Regions from separate parts of the Streptomyces sp. NBC_01506 genome, predicted to be linked through region 1. Evidence: riboswitches for the same ligand, from Rfam matches in the RefSeq annotation. Region 1 holds a riboswitch; each other region holds the start of a gene.
The links. A riboswitch is a leader RNA that binds a small molecule or an ion and turns the genes downstream of it on or off. The one in region 1 is predicted to bind cobalamin.
Positions count from the first base shown of each region.

Region 2: another riboswitch for cobalamin. It lies ahead of OG329_RS12540 (ribonucleoside-diphosphate reductase subunit alpha); the one in region 1 lies ahead of metE (5-methyltetrahydropteroyltriglutamate--homocysteine S-methyltransferase).
Region 3: another riboswitch for cobalamin. It lies ahead of OG329_RS27675 (ABC transporter substrate-binding protein); the one in region 1 lies ahead of metE (5-methyltetrahydropteroyltriglutamate--homocysteine S-methyltransferase).

Region 1 covers NZ_CP109422.1:569,738-575,411, forward strand. The annotation lists gene OG329_RS02500 (RNA polymerase sigma factor) at 1-8, shown strand, start outside; partial or broken gene OG329_RS02505 (putative bifunctional diguanylate cyclase/phosphodiesterase) at 263-1,651, shown strand; gene metE (5-methyltetrahydropteroyltriglutamate--homocysteine S-methyltransferase) at 1,872-4,196, opposite strand; cobalamin riboswitch at 4,357-4,560, opposite strand; gene OG329_RS02515 (hypothetical protein) at 4,689-5,375, opposite strand; gene OG329_RS02520 (RNA polymerase sigma factor) at 5,378-5,674, opposite strand, start outside.
Region 2 covers NZ_CP109422.1:2,942,672-2,948,345, reverse strand. The annotation lists gene OG329_RS12545 (ribonucleotide-diphosphate reductase subunit beta) at 1-676, opposite strand, end outside; gene OG329_RS12540 (ribonucleoside-diphosphate reductase subunit alpha) at 676-3,111, opposite strand; cobalamin riboswitch at 3,260-3,392, opposite strand; gene OG329_RS12535 (GNAT family N-acetyltransferase) at 3,470-3,994, opposite strand; gene OG329_RS12530 (Uma2 family endonuclease) at 4,080-4,667, shown strand; gene OG329_RS12525 (YbdD/YjiX family protein) at 4,731-4,952, opposite strand; gene OG329_RS12520 (carbon starvation CstA family protein) at 4,949-5,674, opposite strand, start outside.
Region 3 covers NZ_CP109422.1:6,223,463-6,229,136, reverse strand. The annotation lists gene OG329_RS27680 (FecCD family ABC transporter permease) at 1-142, opposite strand, end outside; gene OG329_RS27675 (ABC transporter substrate-binding protein) at 155-1,153, opposite strand; cobalamin riboswitch at 1,194-1,326, opposite strand; gene OG329_RS27670 (Mov34/MPN/PAD-1 family protein) at 1,326-1,739, opposite strand; gene OG329_RS27665 (amino acid permease) at 1,866-3,344, opposite strand; gene OG329_RS27660 (DUF2017 domain-containing protein) at 3,506-4,093, opposite strand; gene clpS (ATP-dependent Clp protease adapter ClpS) at 4,093-4,443, opposite strand; gene OG329_RS27650 (nicotinate phosphoribosyltransferase) at 4,554-5,674, shown strand, end outside.

The sequences.
Region 1 (5,674 bases):
AGGCGTGAACTGGTTCCGACGGCACACACAGACACAGGCATACGTAGGGACGCCGGCGTGCCTACGTATGGACTCGGGCGCGTTGGAGCCCGACCCGCTCATCCGCGATGCACTGGCCCGTTCCACCGCGCTGCTGCGCGCCCGGCTGACCACGGCCGACGCGGGCCGCAAAGCCGGGATCTTCGCGGACATCGAGCGCCGCGCGGACATCGCCGATTTCGGCGGGACGGCTTTCCGCGACCGGCGAATCCTGTCGCACCACCGCGACCCACTGACCGGCCTGCCCAACCGGGACTGGCTGATGGAGCGGGTCAACTCCCTGCCGGACGACGCCGGACGCGACGGCGGAGGGGCGGCGGCACTGCTGCTCATCGGGCTCGACAGGTTCAAGGCGATCAACCACACACTGGGGTATCTGGCCGGCGACCAACTGCTGCTCCAGATCGCCGAGCGGCTGCGTTTCGCGCTGCCGCGCGGGGCGGAGGCCGCACGGCTCGGCGGCGACGAGTTCGCCGTCGTCCTGCCGGTGGCCGACTCGACGGCGTACGCGAGCCGCGTCGCGGCCAACCTCGTCGCCGCACTCGGCTCACCGCTCGACCTCGGAGGGCTTCGGCTCGTCGTGGAAGCCGGCGCCGGTGTCGCGGTCCTACCCGAACACGCCCTCGATGCACGGGACTTGCTGCGGCGGGCGACCGCGGCGATGCACCGGGCGAAGCGGGAGCGTACCGGTGTGGAGGTGTACGAGCCCGGGGAGGACTCCGGCACCCCCGACGCGCTCGGGCTCCTGGGAGATCTGCGCCGCGCCCTCGACAGGAGCGAGGTCGAGCTGCACTACCAGCCGAAGATCGACTTCGACGGGCGGGTCGTCGGCCTTGAGGCCCTGATGCGTTGGGTGCACCCCGAGCGCGGAGACGTGCCGCCCGACGCGTTCCTGACGCTCGCCGAGTCGACGGGGCTGATGCCGCACCTCACCGAGTACGTGCTGGAGACGGCGCTCGCGCAGATCGTCCGCTGGCGGGCCGAGGGCCTGAATGTGCCGGTGGCTGTGAACGTGTCCGCGCGGGATGTGGGTACGCCCGGGTTCGCGGATTCGCTCGCGGCGCGGCTGACCCGGCACGGGGTTCCCCCGGAGGCGCTGCGACTGGAGATGGCGGAACACATCCACCGGGAGAGCAGGCAGCGGGTCACCGCCGGCCTGACCGCGCTGACCGGGCTCGGGGTGAAGGTGGCACTCGACGATTTCGGAAACGGGCACTGGTCGCCGGTAGATCTGCGGCGGCTTCCCGTATCCGAGTTGAAGATCGGCCGGTCGCTCGTGGCGCGACTGGCCGTGGACACGCAGGACGCCGAGATCGTGCGGTGCACCGTGGATCTCGCTCATTCGCTGGGGCTTGTCGTCGTCGCCGTGGGAGTCGAGGACGAGGCGACCTGGGAGCGGCTTGAGGATCTTGGCTGCGATGCCGTCCAGGGGTGGCTGATCGCTGCCGCGATGCCCCCGGAGGGGACCACGGACTGGCTGCGGCGGGCTCGCGCGGCTGGAGGACTTCTCGGGGCCCGGGAGCATCGGGGACCTCACGTGTCGCAGCAGCAGCGCCGGCGGCCCGCCGCCGTATCGCCTGCGGCGGCCGACGACGCGGGGAGGGTCGGCTAGGTCCTGTCCGGCGGATCTTCGGGGATCAGGCCGGGGCGGCTGGTGCGGTGCATCGCAAGGCGGAGGATCATCCTCGTACTGGACGTACTTGGATGACTCCGACAACGCAGGGAGGTGCCGTGCCAGGCGTCCCGGACCCCCGAAGATCCGCCGGACAGGGCCTAGGCACGCGGTGAGGCCGGGGCGGATACCCCGCGGTGTCCGCCCCGGCCTCGTGACGTCAGGAGCCGTCGGCTGCCAACTGTGCGCGGATCTCGCGGGCCGCTGCCACCAGGTTCTCCAGCGAGGCCCGGGTCTCGGGCCAGCCGCGGGTCTTGAGGCCGCAGTCCGGGTTCACCCAGAGCCGGTCGGCCGGAATGGCCTCAAGTCCCTTACGGAGAAGGGTGGTTGCTTCCTCCGTGCTCGGGATGCGGGGCGAGTGGATGTCGTACACGCCGGGCCCGGCCTCGCGCGGATAGCCGTGCGCGGCGAGTTCGCGGGCGACCTGCATATGGGAGCGGGCCGCCTCCAGGCTGATGACGTCGGCGTCGAGGTCGTCGATGGCCTGGACGATGTCGCCGAATTCCGCGTAGCACATATGCGTATGGATCTGGGTGTCCGGGCGCACACCGCCGGTGGTGAGACGGAAGGACTCCGTGGCCCACGCCAGATAGTCGGCGTGATCGGCCGAGCGCGGCGGCAGGGTCTCACGCAGGGCCGGTTCGTCCACCTGGATGACCGAAGTGCCCGCCGCCTCGAGGTCGTTGACCTCGTCGCGCAGGGCGAGCGCGACCTGGCGTGCGGTGTCGCCGAGTGGCTGGTCGTCGCGGACGAAGGACCAGGCGAGCATGGTGACGGGCCCGGTGAGCATGCCCTTGACCGGGCGGTCGGTGAGCGACTGCGCGTACGACGTCCAGCGCACCGTCATCGGCTCCGGGCGCGAGATGTCACCGGCGAGGACCGGCGGGCGTACGTAACGGGTGCCGTACGACTGCACCCAGCCGTGCAGTGTGGCGATGTAGCCGCTCAACTGCTCGGCGAAGTACTGCACCATGTCGTTGCGTTCGGGCTCGCCGTGCACCAACACGTCCAGCCCGGCCTTCTCCTGGAAGGACAGCACCTCGCGGATCTCTTCCCTGATCCGCTCCTCGTATCCGGCCGTGTCGATCCGTCCGGCGCGCAAGTCGGCCCGCGCGGTGCGCAGTTCGGCGGTCTGCGGGAAGGAGCCGACGGTCGTCGTCGGTAGCGGCGGAAGGCCCAGGCGCGCCCGCTGCGCCGTGGTGCGTTCGGCGTACGGCTGCGAGCGCCGCCCGTCCGCGTCGGTGATGGCCGCGGTGCGGGCGCGCACGGCGGGATCCCGGGTCAGCGCGGATCCGGCCCGGGAGGCGAGCGCGGCGCGGTTGGCGACGAGTTCGGCCGTGATGGAGCCGATGCCCGGCCCGAGCCCGCGTGCCAGTACGGCGATCTCCCGCGTCTTCTGCCGGGCGAAGGCGAGCCAGCGGCTGATCTCCGGGTCGATGTCGCGTTCGGCGGTGGCGTCGAGCGGGACGTGCAGCAGGGAGCAGGAGGCGGAGACGTCCACGCGGTCGGCGAGGCCGAGGAGCGTGCCCAGCGTGGCGAGGGACTTCTCGTAGTCGTTGATCCAGATGTTGCGTCCGTCGACGACGCCCGCGACCAGGCGTTTGCCGGGCAGTCCGCCGACGGCCGCGAGGGCGTCGAGGTTGGGGGCGCCCGATTCGGTGAAGTCGAGCGCGAGCCCGTCGACGGGGGCCTTGGCCAGGACGGGCAGAGCCTCGCCGAGCCGCCCGAAGTAGGAGGCGACGAGCAGCTTCGGCCGGTCGGTGGCACCGCCCAGTTCGCGGTAGGCGCGGGCGGTGGCGTTCAGCTCGGCCGGGGTGCGGTCCTGGACGAGCGCGGGCTCGTCCAACTGCACCCAGTCGGCGCCGGCCGCGCGCAGGTCGGCCAGGATCTCGGCGTAGACGGGAAGGAGCCGGTCGAGCAGTGTCAGCGGCTCGAAGTCGGCGGCCACGCCGGGAGCGGGCTTGGCCAGCAGAAGGTAGGTGACGGGGCCCAGGAGCACGGGCCGGGCGGTGAGGCCGAGCGCGAGGGCTTCGGTGAACTCGGTGACCTGTTTGGCGGAGTCGGCGCGGAAGACGGTGTCCGGGCCCAACTCGGGTACCAGGTAGTGGTAGTTGGTGTCGAACCACTTCGTCATCTCCAGCGGCGCGACATCCTGGGTGCCGCGCGCCATCGCGAAGTAGCCGTCCAGCGCGTCGGTTTCGACCGCCGCGCGGTGCCGCTCGGGGACAGCGCCGACCATGACGCTGGTGTCCAGGACATGGTCGTAGTACGAGAAATCACCGGACGGCACTTCTTGGATACCGGCGTCGGCCAACTGCCGCCAGTTCGAGCGGCGAAGATCCTCGGCGGTCTTCCGGAGGGCGCCGGCGTCGACGCGGCCCTTCCAGTAGCCCTCGACGGCCTTCTTCAGTTCCCGGTTCTGTCCCTGGCGGGGGTAGCCGTACACGGTGGCCCGTGCTGCCGCGGCTGCGGACTGCGCTGTCACGGAACTCTCCTTCGCGAGATGTGTCCTTGCGTTCCCGGAGACGGGACGCGAGCGCGAAGGGACGACCGACCGTGCGGAACACAGCGCGTCGTCGCCGCGCGTGCCGCTCGATATGTACGCCGACCCGCCCACGAGGTCACCGGGATTACCGCGCGCGATCGTTCACGCGCGGGCAACAGGCAGGTCTTCGGACTCGTGGGCCCGTCCCGTATCCGTTACGAGACGCCTACTGGCCGTCGCTTCCCAGACCTGTCCAGGTCCAGTGCGTATGACGGCGGTCGTTCCCACTCACCGCTGCGGGGCAGTCCCGGATTCCCACCGGGTTCCCTCTTACGACGCTCCCGCCTGGCGGACAGGAACGAACCGGCTGCACGGCCCAGCCTAGAGGGACCAGTGGCGAGCGCCTACGCGGTGACCACATCGCGGACGGTGAAATGGACACCTTCCCGTGGGAGGCCCGCCACGGTGCGCCCCGGTGCCGCTCAGCGCCGCTCAGTGGCCGTGGGGAAGGTCGCGGGTCAGGGTGGGGACGGGGCGGGGGATCGTGCCGAAGTCGTTGTCCGGGTCGACAGGCAGGCGGTTGATGACCGCCTCCAGGCGGGCCGGAAGCGTGGGGCGGCTGCCGGAGTGGCACTGGGTCAGCAGTTGGTGACGGATGGTCTCCGGCAGCAGCGGACGCGGACGCGCGGCGGGGGCCGGTGACGTGCTGTCCGGGGCGCTCAGCCGGCGGGCCTCCGCGCGCCAGTACCTGGCGTCGCTGAACTCGGCACGCCGCCCGTGAGCCAGGTAGAGACAGAAGGCGGCCGTACGGTTGCCGCCGCCCGCGGCGAACTGCCACCAGAACTGGGCCGCGTCATGAGCCCGCGCCAGATGCAGCAGCGCGCCGAAGACGACCGCGCCCTCGGGGTCCGGCCGGTCGTCATCGGCCAGTTGTGCCAGGGCCGTTGCCGCCTGCGGGGTGTCGACGATGAGGGCGACCGCGAGGTCGAGATCGCGGGCGGCCTGCTCGTGCGCGGCGGGAGTACGCGACGCCCCGGGGGCGGCTTCGGGCGGTATGGAGGCGGCCTTGGCGTCGACGCGTTGCCGGGCGGCTTCGGTGTCGTAGTCGGAGTAGGTGTCGACAAGGACCTCTGCCTGGTCGAGCCGGGCGCTGATGGAGGCGTGGTCGTCGGTGCGCACGTCTACTCCTGCGTCTCGGTCCGGTCGAGGGCCATGTCGAGCTCGCGTGCCAGGCGGCGGCGGGCATGCTGTAACTGGGAGCGTACCGTGGCGAGTTCGATACCGAGGTACTCCGCGACATGCTCCTCGTCCTTGCCGAGGACGAAGCGCAGGACGATGACGTCGTACTGGCGCTCGGGCAGCTCCACGATGGCGCCGTACAGGCCGAGTTCACCTTCCAGGACGGTGAACTCGTCGCGCGGCTCGTGCAGGAGGAGTTTCGAGATGGCCGCGTGGAAGGCGGCGGTGCCCACCAGGAG
Region 2 (5,674 bases), 2.4 Mb from region 1:
CCTCGAAGGCGAAGTTCATGTGCATCGTCTCGTCGCGGAACACCCAGTTGGTGCCGGTGGCCAGCCCGTGCAGCAGACCGCGCGAGCGGAACCAGTAGACGTACGCGAACGCTCCGTAGAAGAACAGGCCCTCGATGCACGCCGCGAAGCAGATCAGGTTCAGTAGGAAGCGGCGCCGGTCCGACTTCGACTCCAGGCGGTCGATCTTCTCGACGGAGTCCATCCACTTGAAGCAGAACTGCGCCTTCTCGCGGATCGACGGGATCTCCTCGACCGCGTCGAACGCCGCCGCGCGGTCCGCCGGGTCCGGGAGATAGGTGTCGAGCAGCGTCAAGTAGAACTGGACGTGCACGGCCTCCTCGAAAAGCTGGCGGGAGAGATAGAGCCGCGCCTCGGGGGAGTTGATGTGCTTGTAGAGCGTCAGCACCAGATTGTTCGAGACGATCGAGTCGCCCGTCGCGAAGAACGCGACCAGCCGGCCGATCATGTGCTGCTCGCCGGGGGAGAGTTTGGCGAGGTCGGTGACGTCGGAGTGGAGGTCGACCTCCTCCACCGTCCAGGTGTTCTTGATCGCGTCGCGGTAGCGCTCGTAGAAGTCCGGGTAGCGCATGGGGCGCAGGGTCAGCTCGAAGCCCGGGTCGAGCAGGTTCTTGTCTACGGCAGGGGTGGAACTCATTACTGGCAGGCCTCGCAGGACTCGGGGTTTTCCAGGGAGCAGGCGATCGCGTCGGCGTCCGGCGCCATCTGCACCGGTACGGCCGGGGTGGGTACGGCCGCCGCCACCGGTTGGGACTTCGCCGCGCGGGCGATCCGTGTCGCCGGGCGCGAGCGCAGGTAGTACGTGGTCTTGAGCCCCTTCTTCCAGGCGTACGCGTACATCGAGCTGAGCTTGCCGATGGTCGGCGTCTGAAGGAACAGGTTCAGCGACTGGCTCTGGTCGAGGAACGGCGTGCGCGCCGCCGCCATGTCGATCAGTCCGCGCTGCGGGATCTCCCACGCCGTGCGGTACAGCTCACGCACGTCGGCCGGGATCCAACCGAAGCCCGCCACCGAGCCGTTGGACTCGCGCAGCGCCTCGCGGGACTGCGCGTCCCACACGCCGAGCCGCTTCAGCTCGGCCACCAGGTAGGCGTTGACCTGGAGGAATTCGCCGGACAGCGTCTCGCGCTTGAAGAGGTTGGAGACCTGCGGCTCGATGCACTCGTACACCCCGGCGATCGACGCGATGGTGGCCGTCGGCGCGATGGCGAGCAGCAGGGAGTTGCGCATTCCGCTCTTCGCGACGCGCGCCCGCAGCGCGTCCCAGCGCTCGGGCCAGTTGAGCGCGACGTCGTAGTGGTCCGGGTGCAGTACGCCGCGCGCGGTGCGGGTCCGGTCCCAGGCCGGCAGCGGGCCCTCGCGCTCGGCGAGGTCGCAGGACGCCTCGTACGCCGCGAGCATGATGCGCTCGGCGATACGGGTGGAGAGCGCGGCGGCCTCGGCGGAGTCGAACGGCAGCCGCTTCTTGAAGAAGACGTCCTGGAGGCCCATCACGCCCAGGCCCACGGGGCGCCACTTGGCGTTGGAGCGGCCGGCCTGCTCGGTCGGGTAGAAGTTGATGTCCACGACCCGGTCGAGGAAGGTCACGGCGGTACGGACGCTGTCGTCCAGCCGCTCCCAGTCCAGCTCGCCGCTCTCGGTCACGAACGCGCCGATGTTGACCGAGCCGAGGTTGCAGACGGCCGTCTCGCCGTCGTCCGTGACCTCCAGGATCTCGGTACAGAGGTTCGAGGAGTGCACGACGGTGCCGGGCTCGGCGGTCTGGTTCGCCGTACGGTTCGACGCGTCCTTGAAGGTCATCCAGCCGTTGCCGGTCTGCGCGAGGGTACGCATCATGCGGCCGTACAGCTCGCGCGCCGGGATGGTCCTGCGGGCCTTGCCCGCCGCCTCGGCCGCGCGGTACGCCGCGTCGAAGTCGTCGCCCCACAGATCGACCAGCTCGGGCACGTCGGAGGGGGAGAACAGCGACCAGTCGCCGTCCGCGTCGACCCGGCGCATGAACTCGTCGGGAATCCAGTGCGCGAGGTTCAGATTGTGCGTACGGCGCGCCTCCTCGCCCGTGTTGTCGCGCAGCTCCAGGAACTCCTCGATGTCCGCGTGCCAGGTCTCCAGATAGACGCAGGCCGCGCCCTTGCGCCGGCCGCCCTGGTTGACGGCGGCGACGGAGGAGTCGAGCGTGCGCAGGAACGGCACGATGCCGTTGGAGTGCCCGTTCGTGCCGCGGATCAGTGAACCGCGGGCGCGGATACGGGAGTACGAGAGGCCGATGCCGCCCGCGTGCTTCGAGAGCCGGGCGACCTGGTGGTAGCGGTCGTAGATCGAGTCCAGCTCGTCCAGGGGGGAGTCCAGCAGATAGCAGGACGACATCTGGGGGTGCCGGGTGCCGGAGTTGAAGAGGGTGGGGGAGGAGGGGAGGTAGTCGAGCCGGCTCATCAGGCCGTACAGCGCGGCGACCTCGTCCACGGCGGCCGGGGAGTCGTCCTTGGCCAGCCCGGACGCGACGCGCAGCATGAAGTACTGCGGCGTCTCGATGACATCGCGGGTGATCGGGTGCCGGAGCAGATAGCGGCTGAAGAGGGTACGCAGGCCGAAGTAGCCGAAGCGGTCGTCGGCGGCCGGGTCGATCAGCGCGTCGAGGCGGGCGGCGTGGCGGGTGACGAACGCGGCCGTACGGTCGGCGATCAGGCCCTGCGCGTGGCCCACGCCGACCGACGAGGAGAACGAGACGGCGCCCTGACCGGCGGCCTCGTCCGCGATGGTGCGGGTGAGCAGACGGGCGGCGAGACGCGAGTACGCGGGGTCCTCGGAGATGAGCCCGGCGGCGGCCTCGGTGGCGAGTTCACGCAACTCGGCCTCGTCGGACGCGGCGTTACGGCCACGGAGCGCGGCGGCGGCGACCTTGCCGGGGTCGGTGTCTGCGAGGTCGGCGGTGAGGTCCGTGAGGAGCCGCAGAAGGCCCGTCCCGGGCCCGTCGGCCGGCCTGTCGGCTGTGACGGCGGCGGCCGTGACGGCGGCCGTCTCCCGTACCCGCTCGGAGATCGCTGAAGCCGGATCGGCTGGCGCGATGGTCACGTGGTGCTCTCCCTCGCTCGGCTCTGGGCCACGGAGGGAGGGGCACGGCAGCGCACGCCCGCGTACGCCGCCCCACAACCGGGCAGCGCGCGCTGCGGCGTCCACCGGCCCAACCTCGAGGCCCGGACGTCTCGGCACCCGGATCGGTCGAGCCGGATGCGCCGTCGGCAGGTGCTCGGACTCGCGGGCACGACAAAGCGCACCACAGCACACCGTTGCGGGACAGTTCCGGATTCCCACCGGATTCTCCTGCGGCGACAGCAGACTTGAGCATACATGTGGGGTTGCTTGGGAGCGGCACCCCCCACATGTTGTGTCGCGGGCGTTTCGCCTTGCCCGGAATCAGCCCCGAAACGCCTTAGATTTCCAGGCTGTAGGTGAGCAGGGACAGCCCTGGGATGGGCGACCAGTCGCGCTCCGGGGTTCGTACGAAGCCCAGGCGCTCGTAGATCCGGTGCGCGTCGAGCATCGACTTCTGCGTGGACAGCCGCACCCGTACACACCCCTCGGTGGCCCGCGCACGGTCCACACACGCCCGCACCAGCGCCCCGCCGACACCCCGTCCCCGGGCGGCCGGCGCGACGGCCAGCATGCGGAACTCGGCCTCCCCGTCCCCGGCCAGATCGGCCCACGCGGACGGCCCGGAGACATGGGCCACCCCACCGAGCACACCCCCGTCCGCGCCGACGGCCACGAGCACCTCGGCCCCGACGGCCCGCGCCGCGACGTCCCGCAGGGTCGCCAGATAGGGGTCGTCCTCCCCGAAGTCCAGCAGCCCGTCGTCCAGATAGGCCCGCGCGGTTATCTCCCCGAGCACGTCGTACTCGCCGGGCTCGGCCGCTCTGATGGTGAAGCCGGCCTCCGGCCGTGTCGTCTGATCCATCCATGCAGTGTGCGACACGGCTCCGGCGGTGCGTTGTCCGAGGGCACCGCTAGCGTCGATCGCGACATGAGGAGGTTTGAGCCGCGTGGTCACTACCGACCGAGTCCATGTGGAAACCGACGACTTCGACGAGTTGTACCGCATTCTGAGCCGTACGGCCGAGCGTGCCCGCCTTGAGCTGATCGACGGGAAAGTGCACAGCAAGGCGGGCCCGGACGGTACGCACGGATGCATCATGCAGTGGCTCCTGCGCCGCTGTATGCGGTCGCGACCAGAGCTGTGGCTCTATCCCGCCCAAGGGCTGAAAGCCCAGCGACATCGCCAGGGACGCGTCCGGACGGACGGTTCTCTCGCTCCGAGCGGTGCGTTCGTCGGCCAAGGCGAGTGGGTCGACCCTGGCCCCGTCCTCATGGCCGTCGAGGTCACGTTGTACGACTCCGACTCCGACACCGACGCGCGCGACCGCGTGGAGAAACCCCGTGTCTACGCCGAGACCGGTATCCCCGTCTATCTGCTGATCGACCGGGACTCCTGCGAGGTGACCGTCCACAGCGAGCCGGACGGTGTGCGGTACGAGAGCGCCCGCACCGTGCCCTTCGGCAAGACGGTCGTTCTGCCCGGCCCGGTGGACATCACCCTGGAGACCGAGCAGCTCAAGGAGTGGGTGTGCTGACACCGGTTCGCGTACGGCGAAGGGCCGCCGCTCCCCGTGGGGGAACGGCGGCCCTGGGACCGCTCAGCAGCAGCGGAAGCCCTCCCTCGGGTCCGCCTCGCGCGCGTCCATCCGTTCGCGTTCGAAAGCGCGGCGGGTCTTGACCTCCGCCGTCGGGTCGCAGGCGCGGGTGTGGGCCACGTAGTGGTCGTACGCCGACTCGCCCGTCAACTCGCGTACGTACCAACGGATCCGGCCCATCGCGTGGCGCACCTTCGCCGCGGAGGTCAGGACCGCGGACGTCATGACGGCCCCACCCCCGTCCCGGTGGACGCCCCCGTCCCGTTGGACGCCGCCGCCAGTTCCGCCTTCTCCTCCTTCGTCGGGATCAGGCCCGCCGGCGCGACCAGTTCCGACTTCACGTACGGCGTCTCCGACAGCTTCACGCTCTGCGGGTCGCGGATCGCCTTGTAGCAGACCCGCGCCGCGTCGGCGATGACCACGATGATCAGGATCGCGAACAGCGCCGAAAGCACGCCGTCCACCGTCGAGTTGGTGACGACCGTGTGCATCTCGTCCATCGATGTCGCCGGCGGGATCACCTCGCCGTTGTCGATGCCCGCCTGGTAGACGTCGCGCTGGGTGAAGAAGCCGACCCTCGGGTCGTCGGAGAAGATCTTCTGCCAGCTCGCGGTGAGCGTGACCGCCGCGTCCCAGGCGAGCGGAACGCCCGTCACCCAGGCCCACTTCAGCCGCCCCGACTTCACCAGCAGCGTCGTGCACACCGCGAGCGCCACCGCCGCCAGGAGCTGGTTCGCGATGCCGAACAGCGGGAAGAGCTGGTTGATGCCGCCCAGCGGGTCGTGCACGCCGACCCACAGGAAGTAGCCCCACGCGCCGACGACCACCGCGCTGGCGAACCAGACGCCGGGCTTCCAACTGACCTGGCGCATCGGCTTGTACACATTGCCGAGCATGTCCTGGAGCATGAAGCGCCCGACGCGCGTGCCCGCGTCCACCGTGGTCAG
Region 3 (5,674 bases), 5.7 Mb from region 1:
TCGTGACGACCTCACCGGGCGGGATACGGACGGAGCCGAGCGCGAGCCCGGCGACGACGGCGCAGCCGAGGGCCACGGCGAGAGCCGCGAGCACGAGGACGTGCCGCAGCCGGCGGTGACCGGGCGGGGTCCGGCAGGTCATGGCGGGAAAGCCCTACTCGCCTGCCTCGGGGTGGAGTTGGGGGTGGAGTTGGGCCGCGAGGCGTTGGACGGCGGCGGGGGCGCGGACGCCGAGCACGGCGTCGGAGAGCGGCAGGACGGCGAAGCGCTTGTTCCTGATCGCCGGGACGTCCTTCAGTACGGGGTCCTGAAGCAGCCGCTTCTTCTTCTGCGCGACGGTGGTGGCGCCGTAGTCGTAGATGAGAATCGTCTCGGGCTTGCGCGCCACGACCTGCTCCCAGGTGGCGTCGCCGAAGGACTTGTCGAGGTCGGCGAAGACGTTGTGCCCGCCGGCCCGCTCGATCAGCTCGTTGCCGATGCCCTTGCCGCCCGCGGTGAACGCGGTCTTGTCGCCGCTGTCGTAGACGAAGACGGAGACCGGTTTCACGTCCTCGAGCCCGGCGGCGGTGGTGGCCAGGGTGGTGCGTGCCTCGGCGGTCCACTTCGTGGCGCGGTCGGCGACGCCGAAGGTGCGACCGACCTCCCGCACCTCGCGGAACACGTCGTCCATGGAGGTCCGGCCCTCGGCGCAGTTCTCCAGGTTGAGCCGGGTGTCGATGCCGGCGTCCTTCAGGTCGTCGCGGGTGCGGCCGTCCTTGGCGGCGAAGGCGCTGTTGTAGCCGCCGTAGACGAAGTCGGGGTTCGCGGCGAGAAGTCGCTCCTTGGAGGGGTACTCCTCGGCGATGACCGGGACGCTGTCGTACGCCTTCCGGTAGGCGGGCAGGACCGCGTCGTCGAGCCAGGCGGTGCCGACGAGGGTTTTGGTGAGGCCCAGCTCGATCATGATCTCGGTGACGTGCTGGTTCATCGTGACCACGCGCTTCGGGGGTGCCTCGAAGGTGGTCTTCACACCGCAGTTGGTGACGGTGTACGGGAATCCGGCGGCCGGCGCTCCGGCGTCGCGGACGGGGTCCGGGGCGGTGGAGCAGGCGGTGAGCGGGAGCAGCAGCGGTAGCAGGACCGCCGGTATGAGGGCGTGGCGCCGCGAGGACATGGCTGGGCCTCCTCCGGGGGATTTCCGCGTCCCCTGGCATGGTGGGAGAAGGGCGACAGGTCAGTTCCTGGCTTCCGGGCTCCCGCTCGCGCGGGGCCCGGTCACAGTGGCGGGACCGTGCCGGATTCACACCGGCTTCCTGGGTCCTGCCGCCCTGGATCGCGTCAGTCTCTCAGACGACCTCGACCTCTTCTTCCGTGACCTCGCCGTCCACGATGCGGTACGAGCGGAACTGGAACGGGCCCATGTCGTCGGTGTCGGCGGTGGAGACCAGTACGTAGTGGGCGAACGGCTCCATCGCCAGGTCGATGTCCCGGCGGGAGGGGTACGCCTCGGTCGCGGTGTGCGAGTGGTAGATGACCACCACGTCCTCGTCGCGCGCCCGCAGCTCGTTGTCGAGCTGCTTGTGCTCGGTCGAGTCGAACTCGTAGAACGTGGGCGAGCGGGCCGCGTTGAGCATCGGGATGAAACGCTCGGGCCGGTCGCTGCCCTCCGGGCCCGCGATCACGCCGCACGCCTCGTCGGGGTGGTCCGCCCGCGCGTGGGCGACGATCCGGTCGTACAGCGCCTGGGTGATGGTCAGCATGAAGTGAAGGATAAGCAGATGGCCTCCGCGGTTGAGATGCGGAGGCCACCTGGTGAGACGCGTGCTCCACAACCTGGTCCGGGCCGGGGTTGAGGCCCAGGTTCAGGCCCAGGTTCAGGCCCGGGTTCAGGCCGGGTTCACCGGGTCCGGCCGGGCCGGTTCCTCCTCGATCGCCGTACGGGCCCGCGCCGGGCTCCTGACCAGCGACCACCCCGCGCCCAGGAACACCGCCCACACCGCGCCGACGTACAGCGACACCCGGGCGTCGGAGTCGTACGCGATCAGACACGTCACGAACGCCAGGAAGACCAGCGCCACCCAGCTCAGGGCCGAGCCGCCCGGCGCCGGGAACGAGGACGCCGGAAGCCGGCCCGCGACCACGGCGGAGCGGTACTTGATATGGCTGACGAGGATCATCATCCAGGTCCAGATACCGGCGGCGGTGGCCACCGAGGTGACGTACAGGAACGCCTTCTCCGGGACGATGTAGTTCAGGAGGACGCCGACGCCCATCAGCGCGACGGACGCCGTGATCCCGGCGGCGGGTGTGCGGCGGGTGTTGAGCCGGCCCAGGGCCTGCGGCGCCTCCTTGTTGGCCGAGAGGTCGCGCAGCATCCGGCCGGTGGAGTACATGCCGGAGTTGCAGGACGACAGGGCCGCTGTCAGCACGACGAAGTTGACGATTCCGGCGCCGAGGGGAATGCCGATCTTGGCGAAGGCGTGGACGAACGGGCTCTCGCCCTCGCTGAATTCGGTCCACTTCACGACCGCGAGGATGACGGTGAGCGCGCCTACGTAGAAGACGATGATGCGCCAGGGCAGCGTGTTGATCGCCTTGGGGAGCGTCTTCTCCGGATTCTCGGACTCGCCCGCCGTGACGCCGACGAGTTCGACGGCGAGATAGGCGAACATCACGCCCTGAAGGGTCATCAGGCTGGAGCCGATGCCGTTGGGGAAGATGCCGCCGTGCTGCCAGAGATTGCCGGTGGCCGCGGTGTCGCCGGCGTTCGAGAAGCCGAGGGTGAGGACGCCGAGGCCGATGACGATCATGCCGATGATGGCGGTGACCTTGACCATCGAGAACCAGAACTCGACCTCGCCGAAGATCTTGACGGAGATCAGGTTGACGCCGAAGAGGACGACGAGGAAGACGAGGGCGCTGACCCACTGCGGGATCGTGGGGAACCAGAAGTGGATGTAGATCGCCGCCGCCGTCAGCTCGGCCATGCCGGTCACGATCCACATGAGCCAGTACGTCCAGCCGGTGACGTAGCCGAAGAACGGGCCGAGGAATTCGCGGGCGTACTCCGCGAAGGAGCCGGAGACCGGCCGGTAGAGCAGCAGTTCGCCGAGCGCCCGCATGATGAAGAAGATCACCACGCCGGCGAGGGCGTACATCAGGATGATGCTCGGTCCCGCCTTGGCGATGTTCGCGCCCGCGCCCATGAACAGACCGACGCCGATGGCGCCGCCGATCGCGATCATCTGGACCTGGCGGCTGCCGAGTCCGCGTTCGTAGCCCTCCTCCGAGGTGTTCACGGAGGGCTCGTCGGAGGGCCTTTTCGGGGGCTTTCCCGAGGTGTTGTCGACCTGTGGGGAGGTCATGGTGATGCGCCCTTTCTCCTGCCTGTGCCGGTGGTCGTGAAGATTTACCACGGGCGGGGCGGCGATCCACGGAGGACGCTGTGGCGCGGCCCACAGGAAGGAGCGGACGAATCTCGCCCCGGATCGCAGAGCATGCGGGGGCGCTGACGCGATCGGGCCCGTCAGGGCATCATCGTCTCGACCAGCGTCTCCTGGAGCGCCCCGAGCCACAGATACGCCATCACCATCGGCTTGCGCGGATCGGAGTCCGGCAGCCGGTACAGGCTCTCGCCCTCGTCCTCGTCGGAGACGTCCAGCCTGCTGCCGATCGTCAGGCGCAGGTCGTTGAGCGCGCCGAGCCAGTGCCGGCAGTCGTCGGGGGTCAGCTTCAGTACGGCTCCGCCCTCGCCGGCGGCGGACAGGGCGTCCAGCGTGCGGACGAGGGCGAGACCGTCCTCGCGCTTGCGGGTCCGCAGGTCGTTCTCGGTGAAGCGCCTGAACTCGGAGGCGTACTCGCGCAGTTCGTCGTCGGTGTCGTCGCCGAAGCCGTACGCGTCGGGGAAGAGACGGGCGAGCGCGGGGTCGGACGGCGGCTTGCTGGGGCCCTCCGCGAAGAGGGCGGCGAGGGGGTCCTCGCCCTTGGCCGGTTCGTCGCCGGGGCCGATCAGCTCCAGGAGCTGTACGGCCAGGGAGCGCAGGATGGAGATCTCGACCTCGTCCAGCGCGACCGCGGCGCCACCGCCGGGGATCGCCTCGAACTGGCCGGCCATCAGTTGGTGTCCTGGGAGAGCGTGGCCCACAGACCGAATCCGTGCATCGCCTGCACGTCGCGTTCCATCTCCTCGCGGCTGCCGCTGGAGACGATGGCGCGGCCCTTCTGGTGGACGTCGAGCATCAGCTTGTGCGCCTTGTCCTTGGAGTAGCCGAAGTACGTCTGGAAGACGTACGTCACATAACTCATGAGGTTGACCGGGTCGTTGTGGACGATCGTCATCCACGGCACGTCGGGCTGCGGGACGGTGAACGTCTCCTCGGCCGACTCGGGAAGTTCGATCTCTGTCGGGGCAACACTCACGGTTCGGGACGACCTTCTTCTACTCCGCCGGGGGTCCCGGGACATGCCCCGGGATGCACAGCCTCACTGCCCCCATGCTGCCACCTGGTGGGGTCTGTCGCACAAACGGCGATCGAAATCGTCACTCTGACGAGATGCACGGTAATATCGTCCGTATGAACTCTGCGGACCTTGAGAAGGACCTCGCCGGGGGCCCCGCGAACGACGAGGGCGGCCGGCGGATCGGCGTCCCGTCGACCGCGCTCTTCACCGACCAGTACGAGTTGACGATGCTGCGCGCGGCACTGCGGGCGGGCACGGCCGGACGCCGCTGCGTCTTCGAGGTGTTCACCCGGCGGCTGCCCGAGGGGCGGCGTTACGGAGTCGTCGCGGGCACCGGCCGGGTCCTGGACGCCGTCGAGAACTTCCGCTTCGACGCGGACGTCGTCGCCTTTCTGCGCGAGCGCGGGATCGTCGACGGACCGACGCTCGACTGGCTCGCCGACTACCGCTTCAGCGGCGACATCTGGGGCTACCGGGAGGGCGAGGTGTACTTCCCCGGCTCGCCGATCCTGCGCGTCGAGGGCTCCTTCGCCGAGTGCGTGCTGCTGGAGACCGTGATCCTGTCGATCCTCAACCACGACTCGGCGATCGCCGCCGCCGCGTCCCGGATGTCGGCCGCCGCCGGCGGGCGCCCGCTGATCGAGATGGGCGCGCGCCGTACGCACGAGCTGGCCGCCGTCGCCGCCTCGCGCGCCGCGTACATCGGCGGCTTCGACACCACGTCCGACCTGGCGGCCGGGTTCCGCTACGGCATCCCGACGGTGGGCACCAGCGCGCACGCCTTCACGCTGCTGCACGACAACGAGCGCGACGCGTTCCAGGCGCAGGTGGACGCGCTCGGCAGCGGTACGACGCTGCTCGTGGACACCTACGACGTGGCCGAGGCGGTCCGTACGGCCGTGGACGTCGCCGGGCCCGAGCTGGGCGCGGTACGCATCGACTCCGGCGATCTGCTGCTCGTCGCGCACCGGGTGCGCCAGCAGTTGGACGACCTGGGCGCGGTGAACACCCGGATCGTGGTCACCTCCGACCTGGACGAGTACGCGATCGCCTCACTGGCCGCCGCGCCGGTGGACGCGTACGGGGTCGGCACCCAACTGGTCACCGGCAGCGGCAATCCCACCTGCTCGATGGTGTACAAAATGGTCGCCCGTGCCCAGTCCGCCGACCCGAGGGCACCGCTGCACGCGGTGGCGAAGAAGTCGCTGGGCGGCAAGACGTCGATCGGTGGCCG